2 regions of the Paenibacillus bovis genome follow, and region 2 is predicted to be linked to the other one. Evidence: riboswitches for the same ligand, from Rfam matches in the RefSeq annotation. Region 2 holds a riboswitch; the other holds the start of a gene.
What was found. Region 2 has a riboswitch for cyclic di-AMP ahead of AR543_RS01620 (hypothetical protein). Riboswitches for the same ligand answer to the same signal wherever they lie in the genome.
Positions count from the first base shown of each region.

Region 1: it holds a riboswitch for cyclic di-AMP, as region 2 does, so the genes downstream of both, AR543_RS03020 (resuscitation-promoting factor) here and AR543_RS01620 (hypothetical protein) in region 2, are expected to answer to the same signal.

Region 1 is NZ_CP013023.1:688,908-693,076, reverse strand. Features, by position in the region: gene rnmV (ribonuclease M5) at 1-88, opposite strand, end outside; gene AR543_RS03020 (resuscitation-promoting factor) at 263-1,366, opposite strand; cyclic di-AMP (ydaO/yuaA leader) riboswitch at 1,681-1,913, opposite strand; gene AR543_RS03015 (TatD family hydrolase) at 2,109-2,876, opposite strand; gene AR543_RS03010 (HD domain-containing protein) at 2,926-4,169, opposite strand, start outside.
Region 2 is NZ_CP013023.1:374,534-378,702, forward strand. Features, by position in the region: gene AR543_RS01605 (GNAT family N-acetyltransferase) at 34-615, opposite strand; gene AR543_RS01610 (hypothetical protein) at 644-967, opposite strand; gene AR543_RS01615 (oxidoreductase) at 1,093-1,782, opposite strand; gene AR543_RS01620 (hypothetical protein) at 1,913-2,326, opposite strand; cyclic di-AMP (ydaO/yuaA leader) riboswitch at 2,445-2,638, opposite strand; gene AR543_RS01625 (hypothetical protein) at 2,999-3,448, shown strand; gene AR543_RS01630 (universal stress protein) at 3,514-4,167, shown strand.

The DNA of each region.
Region 1 (4,169 bases), 310 kb from region 2:
CGCCTGTCTCGATCGTATCTGCCTCCACTGCACGCTTGATCGCTACGGTATCGTCTCTGCCTTCTACCACAATCACTTCTTTAATCACTTTTGCCGTACGCTTCCCTTCTGCGTTCATCTATGAATCTGTCTCCAGTATAACAAACAAAAAGAAGAGGATTCATCCTCTTCTTTTTGTCGGTTCTATTCACGCTCATGGTTAATAATAACTATATCATACAACAGCTGCTCTGATGCAGGCAACAGCTATCCTGGCGCGACACTAAGGTTTTACCGGTCCAATCACATACACGGTATAACCTGTCTTGCGTCCGAACGATCTGGCCTGACTCAGGCTGTCTATATACACATCGATTTTATTGCCGTTAATGGCACTGCCGGTATCTTCTGCACGGCGGTAACCGATACCTTCAATGTATACCCACCAACCCATCGGGATCACACTGGTATCTACAGCAATCGTACGTCCTTCGGTTACTCTTGTACCGGAAGCGGTAGTCGTACCCAGACCCGGTTCGCCGGAAGAATAGGCAGTAAGAGTTACATTGTTGAGGACTTTCGCATAGGAGAAGCCTTTATCCGATTTGGAAGAGCTGTCGGATGTACTTGCTGCAAGCAATTTAGGCTGTTCTTTCTTGGTACCCACCATTACAATCTTGTCCTGAACTTCGGTGGTTGTTTTTTTGTCGATCATACGCTTGGAGACGAATTCTCCATCTTCGTATACTTTCTCGATGTACTGGACCACTTTACCGGTTTGTCCGGATTGAACCAGCTTGGTTTTGCCTTCCAGCATGGTACTGCTGGTTTTCTTCACTACATCGTACGGAAGCTTGACTGTCTGCTTCGTAACGAATGAAGTTGTTCTGACTACTTTGATATCCATATCCTGCTTGACCGAAGCTTCGACTGGTGGATTCAATTTGTCTTTTTCCTTCAAATCGATTCCAGCCTGCTCCAGTGTATTGCCTACTGTCTTGGCAGTGGTATATACCTTTTTGGTATCTCCATCAGCCGTAATATTTACCGCTACCGCATGGTTGATATAGACCTTATCCCCATCCTGGATTGCGCCATTCAAAGGCATGGATACTTTATCCTGTGGTGCCAGTTGAATCTGGTGTTCTGTCAGCATGTCGGAAAGCATCAGCTTGCGCGTTTCCATCTCCTGGGCTTTACCATCAATGACAACATAAATATTTTTGCCTGCCTGATTATACAGAACAGCGAGCAGCATAACGATGACCGCAATGACCGCCAGTGCAGTTAACGAGGCAAAGCGTAGATTTTTCTGCTTCCAACTCAGCGCGTAAGACATGCTGGATGAGCGTGAACCATGGGTTTCTTCGAAAGGAGCCATTCCCACTTCTTCCGTCCTCCTTCATAGTCTCGCCGTCTAGCTGTGACGTAAATACAATGTGACGCGACTATATAAGAATTTTCGCAGGCCGTTTGTGTTGCTGTAAGATTATCCGTCCAACTCGATAATCTTTCATGATGTAATAGGTACCTGCGCCATGGTCAGTCCTAGTGGCTTCCTGATTCTGAACAGTAATATTCAGAATAATACACTCTTGCTTTCCCTTTTGGCCAAAACAAAAAGAAGCCTATGGAAAAGCGCAAGAGCAACTCTTCCTGGCTTCCGACGATTACAACATTCGGGAAACACTAGAAAATGCGAGGTTGCCTCTGCATCGCTTACGAGGTTAGCTGTCGGGTTCGGACATTTTGAACTGCTTGTATTTCATGCCCTTTGAAGAGTCCTCCGCTCATGGCGCAAGTATCCCCAATTCACCCCAAAGACCCTGTATCAGGAATCAGACATGTTGCCTTCCGTTACTACTGGTTTGAATGCTGAAGGCAGCTGTTGGTTCCCCCGTTCTCCTATGTAGGAAACTCAGCGAGACCGAATCATGGAATCTCGTTTATCAATAACAAGATTAAATCACTGATGAAATGATATCCTGAACCCAACCCCACTGTAAAGCGATAGGCAACTCCGTTTTTCTTAAAAAGTAGTTAAAATCTTGTAACATTTTAGCATTTATTCATTAAAATTCATTCATATATCCGTATAGCTCGGTTTTTCAGTGGTTTTTCTCCCTTTTTCACCGTATGCCAAATAATGTAAGGGCGTTTTTCGTCGTAATTTCACTAATTTCTTCCAGTGAGACCCCTTTTAGCTCGGCAGCTGCCTCGGCGACAAGACGCACATGAGCCGACTCATTTCGTTTCCCACGATAAGGATGAGGTGTCAAATAAGGGGAGTCCGTTTCAAGTAACAACCGGTCCATTGGTACCTGCTGAAGTACCTCTTTGGGCTGCTTTGCATTTTTGAACGTAATCGGTCCACCAAACGATAAATGGAAGCCCATATCAAGACACATTTTGGCAGTCTCCCAGCTACCTGAAAACGAGTGCATAATGCCGCCGACTTCGGATGCTTTTTCCTCTCTCAGGATACGTACAATATCCTCGTGGGCTTCACGATTATGAATAACGATTGGCATATTAATCGATCGTGCCAAACCGATTTGCTCACGCAGTACCCGATGCTGTACATCTTTTGGTGATTTATCCCAGTGATAATCCAGACCGATCTCGCCGATTGCCACCACTTTTTCATGCTTGCATAAAGATTCAATCCATTCCAGATCTCCCGGCTGCATTGTAATCGCTTCGACCGGATGCCAGCCGACAGCCGCATAGATAAAATCATAGGCTTCGACGAGTTCCATGGTAGTCGGAATCGTCTCCCGGTCAAATCCCACATTTACCATTCGGGTCACCCCTTGCGCATAAGCACGCTCGATGACTTCTTTGCGATCTTCGTCGAAATCTTTGGAATCCAGATGCGTATGTGTATCAAATAACATATGTTTAACTCTCCTTTACTTCCTAATACTCTATTTTTAATCCGTAGACTTAAATTTCGAATTCCATCTGTGCAGGGCCGAGTTTGTCTTCAAAGATATCTGCTACCTGCTTGGACAGCTGATTTTTTACCCTTTCCAGCTTTTCTTGTGGAAAGTACAGATGATAGCGACCGCGATGGATGCCGCTGATTGATCGTACTACATCAGATACCTCCGAAATTTCCTGTACCTTGTTTTGACGGTTCAGCAGCAAAATTTGTTTCTCTTTTTTGGGATCTCCCGGGCGGAATACATCATAAGGAAGATCCGTCGGGAAATCGATCTCCAGATCATAATGGGGATGAAGCCCGGCTCGCTCAAATTCGGAACGAATTTCATCGATCATATCCAGGTCGATTAATTCCGTTTCTACATATTTGTAAAGTCTGCGTTCCATGAAACGTGAGCAGACATCAGACAATATTTCATCCTCTTCCAGTGTCCACTGCATAAATGAAGTCTGCACCAGTGCTTCATCCAATAGAAGATACTCATTTACATTCAGTGTTCCATCAAATAAGGAAGGCAGCGGATGCGGCAGGAACTTGAATGTATAACCCTGGTCAAACAGTTCTTTGGCTCGCTGGAAAATATGCCGCAGCACAATATCTGAACTCCGGGTAACCGGGTGGAAGTATACCTGCCAGTACATCTGGTATCTGGACATCAGGTAATCTTCAATCGCATGCATCCCTGATTCCTTGACGACAATTCGTCCATCGTGGGGACGCAGTACCCGAATAATCCGGTCCATATCAATCGTTCCATAATTTACACCGGTAAAGTAGGCATCCCGCAGCAGGTAATCCATACGATCGGCATCCAGGGGACTGGACACCAGATTAACCACAATCGCTTTTTCATAGTCTTTGCGAATAACTGCTGCGACTTTTTCGGCGAATCCTGGCTCTACTTCTTCCAGAATCCGGTTGATCTCGGTATTACCAAGCAGAATTCGACAGGTCCACTCTTCATGATTCATATCAAAAGCTTCTTCGATTGAATGGGAGAAAGGGCCGTGTCCCAGATCATGCAGCAGCGCCGCACAGAGCGCGACCATCCGCTCTTCACTTGGCCAGTCTTCATAACCACCACGTTCGAACTGCGAAATAATGCGTCTTGTAATCTCATATACTCCCAGAGAGTGAGAGAATCGACTGTGCTCGGCACCATGAAATGTCAGATAAGATGTTCCCAGCTGACGAATCCGCCGCAACCGCTGAAATTCGGGCGTATTAATTAATGTCCAGATCA
Region 2 (4,169 bases):
TGTCCACGAAAAAGAAATGCATAATGAGAAATTTCATATTTGACGCTGATCAAACCGGAAGGACAAGAATTGTTCATTTTCCGAACCTTCTATCAGCTCGCTGCTGTATTTGTTGTTGGTATAGTCAGCCAACAGTCGATTCCAGAAGTGAATAGCATGCTGATTATGCTCTGTCGGATTCGTATGCAGTCCCCAGGAACCGCGGAATTGGCCGAAAATGTGACGAGCTGCCTGCGCAGCCAGTCCCTGTCCACGAAATGGACGCATTATAAAAAACTCGTGCATAAAATAGTCGATAGGCTCATGGGTAGGGATATAGGGAGGGGTAGCCACAAGGGCAAATCCGGCCGGAATACCGCCAACACGGATCAAATAAGGAAACAGAATACCGGGATGCTGCCACCAGATACGGAATACGTCGCTCTGCTCGGCGAGCGTACGGTAGCTGTCTTCCTCTTCAAAAACGCCATGCCGATTCGGCTGGCGTTCCCAGATTTCTGATAGATCATACAGATAGAACGGATACAGATTCAATATAATATGTGACTCTTCCACCGGACACAGGGTAATCTGCAGCGACTGCTGTGCAGGCGAACAAGGGTCAGGCTGCTTCATCGTGTTCCACCTCAATCATGATATGATCTTATTTTTGCAGAAAGCCCGCAGCATATTGAAGAGCAGCCATTGATTCTTTGACAAAAGCACGGTTTTCCGGCTCCCATTCATTGGCATCGTCCATAAAAGAATCCTCGATAAATTCCTCCAGGGCAGCAGCGACCTTTTTGCGCTCTCCGGGAGCGGTTGGTCCTTTGCCGCGCAAAGCCTGAATCGCTGTCCGCATCTGACGGCAGGAAGTCTGGATAAACGGATAGTCATCCTTGTCCCAGGCTTTGGCATTATCCATATCATAGAAAGAAATCCAGCGTTCGATCATCGACGCCGCTTGTTTGGCATCCAGTTGAGGCATGTGATTGTACTCCATTCTGTAATTGAAATTCATGTCCGTCTTCAAGCACAGACCTGCATTTACATTATACTTGCTTCTGTTTATTTTACCATGCCATTGATTGTGCAGCATCGCTATTCTCCCGTTTAACGGCTAACAGGACGGGCAGCAATATGCAGCTGGTTGGATAGATAGACTACGGTTCCCTGCGGCTTGCGGCAGGCAATCCGGTACATGCCTTCTGCAACGATCTCTGCGGAAATGGCTTTGTATTTGTTCATCGGACCGATAAACAGCGGAGATAATACTCTTGCCAGTATGGCACCGGTACGTTCCCCCAGCCGGAATTCCCTGCGCTTGCCGAGCAACAGAGACGGCCGGACAATAGATAGCGACTCATATCCGATCTGTGCCAGCTGCTGCTCCAGTTCGCCCTTGATGCGGGAGTAAAAGACCGAGGACTGCGAATCTGCCCCCATCGCACTGACGACAAGGAACTGCGTAGCTCCTTCTTCATGGGCGATGCGTGCCAATTCCAGCGGATAGGTCACATCGATCCGGTACATGTTTTCCTGTGTCTTGGCTTTGCGGATTGTCGTGCCCAGACAGCAGTATATATCGTCAGCCCGCAGTTCATCGCGCTGCTGCTCCAGATGTTCATAATCTACGATTACCTGGCGAAGCCGGTCATGCTGCTGCCATCGTTCCACCGGCTTGCGTACCAGTACAATCACTTCGCTGTATTCAGGTGCCTGGATCAACAGTTCGGTTAATGCCTGACCGACCAATCCGGTAGCTCCTGCAACCAGGGCTACTTTTTGTTCCAATGCCATCATCTCCACCTCCAAAAATTCGCCCGGATGCAGCTATAACGGGTTAGCAACCTATTACCCATTTCGGGATATGCAAAAGCGGAGATTCAGCCGGATTTACGATTTTTCTGGCGGTATGGAGATCCTCCTATATTCACAGTAAAAAAGCGGCACTGCCGCCATTGGTATGGATAATATAATTGGCTCCCAGTCCTTTATAAATCATGCGCGAATTGCTGCCTTCAGTAATGACATAGACCGGTTCGCTCGTCCATGAGCGGCAGATCTGGATATAGCGGCAGCAGAGCGGCAGACTGCGTTCAAATAAATAGACTTTGCCGATATTCAGGTTCGGCATAACCCACAATTCTTGGCGCTGCGTATCCAGCAGTATCACATGCTCGATACCCATTCCTTCGAACCGTACCTTCTCGGCATAACTGTTCACGATAAGAGCAAACGGGATTTTTTTTACTTTTAACAGCTGGACAAACTGCTCTCCAGCCCGGGTAGCCGGCGATACCAGTATATATTCTTCCGGCAAATGATGTTCCTGCTCCAATTCCATTTCTCTTCTCCTCCAGTAGTATGAAGGCAACAAAAAAGAAGCCGAGGAAGAGGTGGTCTTCGTCAGCTTCTTCGACATCCGCGCAGAGATATCCCTGACGGATGGCATGACAATTGTCGCCTCTCTTATTTTCAGCTTACGAGGTTAGCTGCCGGATTCGGGAGTAAGAGTCTCCCTACAGACCAACAGAATTCCATAACATCCTGTCGTCCGATTCACCCCTGAAAAGAAACCGCTGCGGTCCTTCTCGATGGTTCCCCCGCTCTCTGCATACAGCATGGCTGTATCCCAAAAACTCAGCTGGTATGTGTGCGCTGCGATCAGCGCTGTCTTATGAACTTGAGACGAATCATACTCCCGCGGCTGAACGTTGTAAAGACTGCTCAAACTGCCTGGTAGGCTCCTATATCGACTGGATGCGAAATAAAAGGATATATACGCGATATAGCTCTCGTTTTCTCTTATTTTCACTCATTTATTCACATAAAATGAAAACGGAAGCAAACGCCTGATTTTGGTAGGCAGCGATAAGATTACCAGTGATGAATGCGATTACATGAAGCTTCCATGACAAATACGGGCTGCCACGATGCCAGATGTCTGTTTACGTCCAGCCAAATTCCCCTCTATGATAGCTGACAACCAAACATTCCTCCAAGGAGCGTGTCTTTCATGCAAAATGTAGTTGCGGTCTCTGCACAGCCCCACATCCCTTCGGTCTCGTCCACCTGTGTAGGTTCGCTGGAAATCTATCTATACGATCATCAGCGGCTCTCCCTGCCCGATAGCTGCGGAATGCTGCACTGCGGTCTGCTGCGCATCTCGCTGGCAGACGGTTCCGGCTGGGCCGAATACGAATTCTCCGACGGGCTGCGCCGGCTTGATCTGGTACGCTGGGCTTCGGTATTCCAGCGTCTCAAAGGGCTGACCGTGCAGCAGGCGCTGGAATATGTACACGTTCACCGGCAGAATTGGGGACATACCCGTGCCCAGCTGGCGATCGAAGCATTGCACAATTATATGATCCGGCAAAGTGAATCCGCAGATTCGTTGTTGTACAGACAGCCACTGACCGAGCGGCAATTTCTAAGCGATTATGCGCAGGCTTATTATTCTTTTTGAGCGAAGCTGGTTAAGAGTGACTATAGACACAACTACTATGTACCGAGCAAAAGGAGAATAGAGCGATGAATGATGAGAAAATTATGGTCGGGGTCTACTACGGCCCTAATGGTGAACGACTGATCAGGCGGGGGATCCGTCTGGCTCAGCTGCTTCAGTCTCCGCTGTATGTCATTACGGTGCTGAATGAACCCGTCAGCGAGTTGGATATGCAGCAGGAGAATTATCTGAATTCATGGAAAAAGCTCACAGAGGAAGCCGGTGGTACCTTTATCATCGAGGTGGACGAGAATGACGAGCCGGCTGTCGTTATTGCAGAAGTGGCGCTTCAGCAGCAGATTACCCAGCTCATTATTGGCCAGTCGGCACAATCCCGCTGGCAGGAAATTACACGCGGCTCCATCGTTAACGATCTGCTGGAACAGCTGGGAGCAGTCGATATCCATATCGTGGCGGTACAGCGGATGAAGGCCCGGCTGGAGGAGACTCATGAAGACGGCGTCGAGGTCGATGTAATTCGCACCCCTGCCGGTTACCAGATTCGCTATGAGACCAATCAGCCTGTCGTAACACAGGGAGTCTTTTTCAAGGATCAGCATACCGATTTTGACAACGGTCTGTTAAAGCTGTCTATCAACGGCGAATACAAGTATCTCAAAGTATTCAAGGGAAATCTGGTCGATCCGCTGGAGGGAGATATCCAGCATACGGGTTCCTAAAA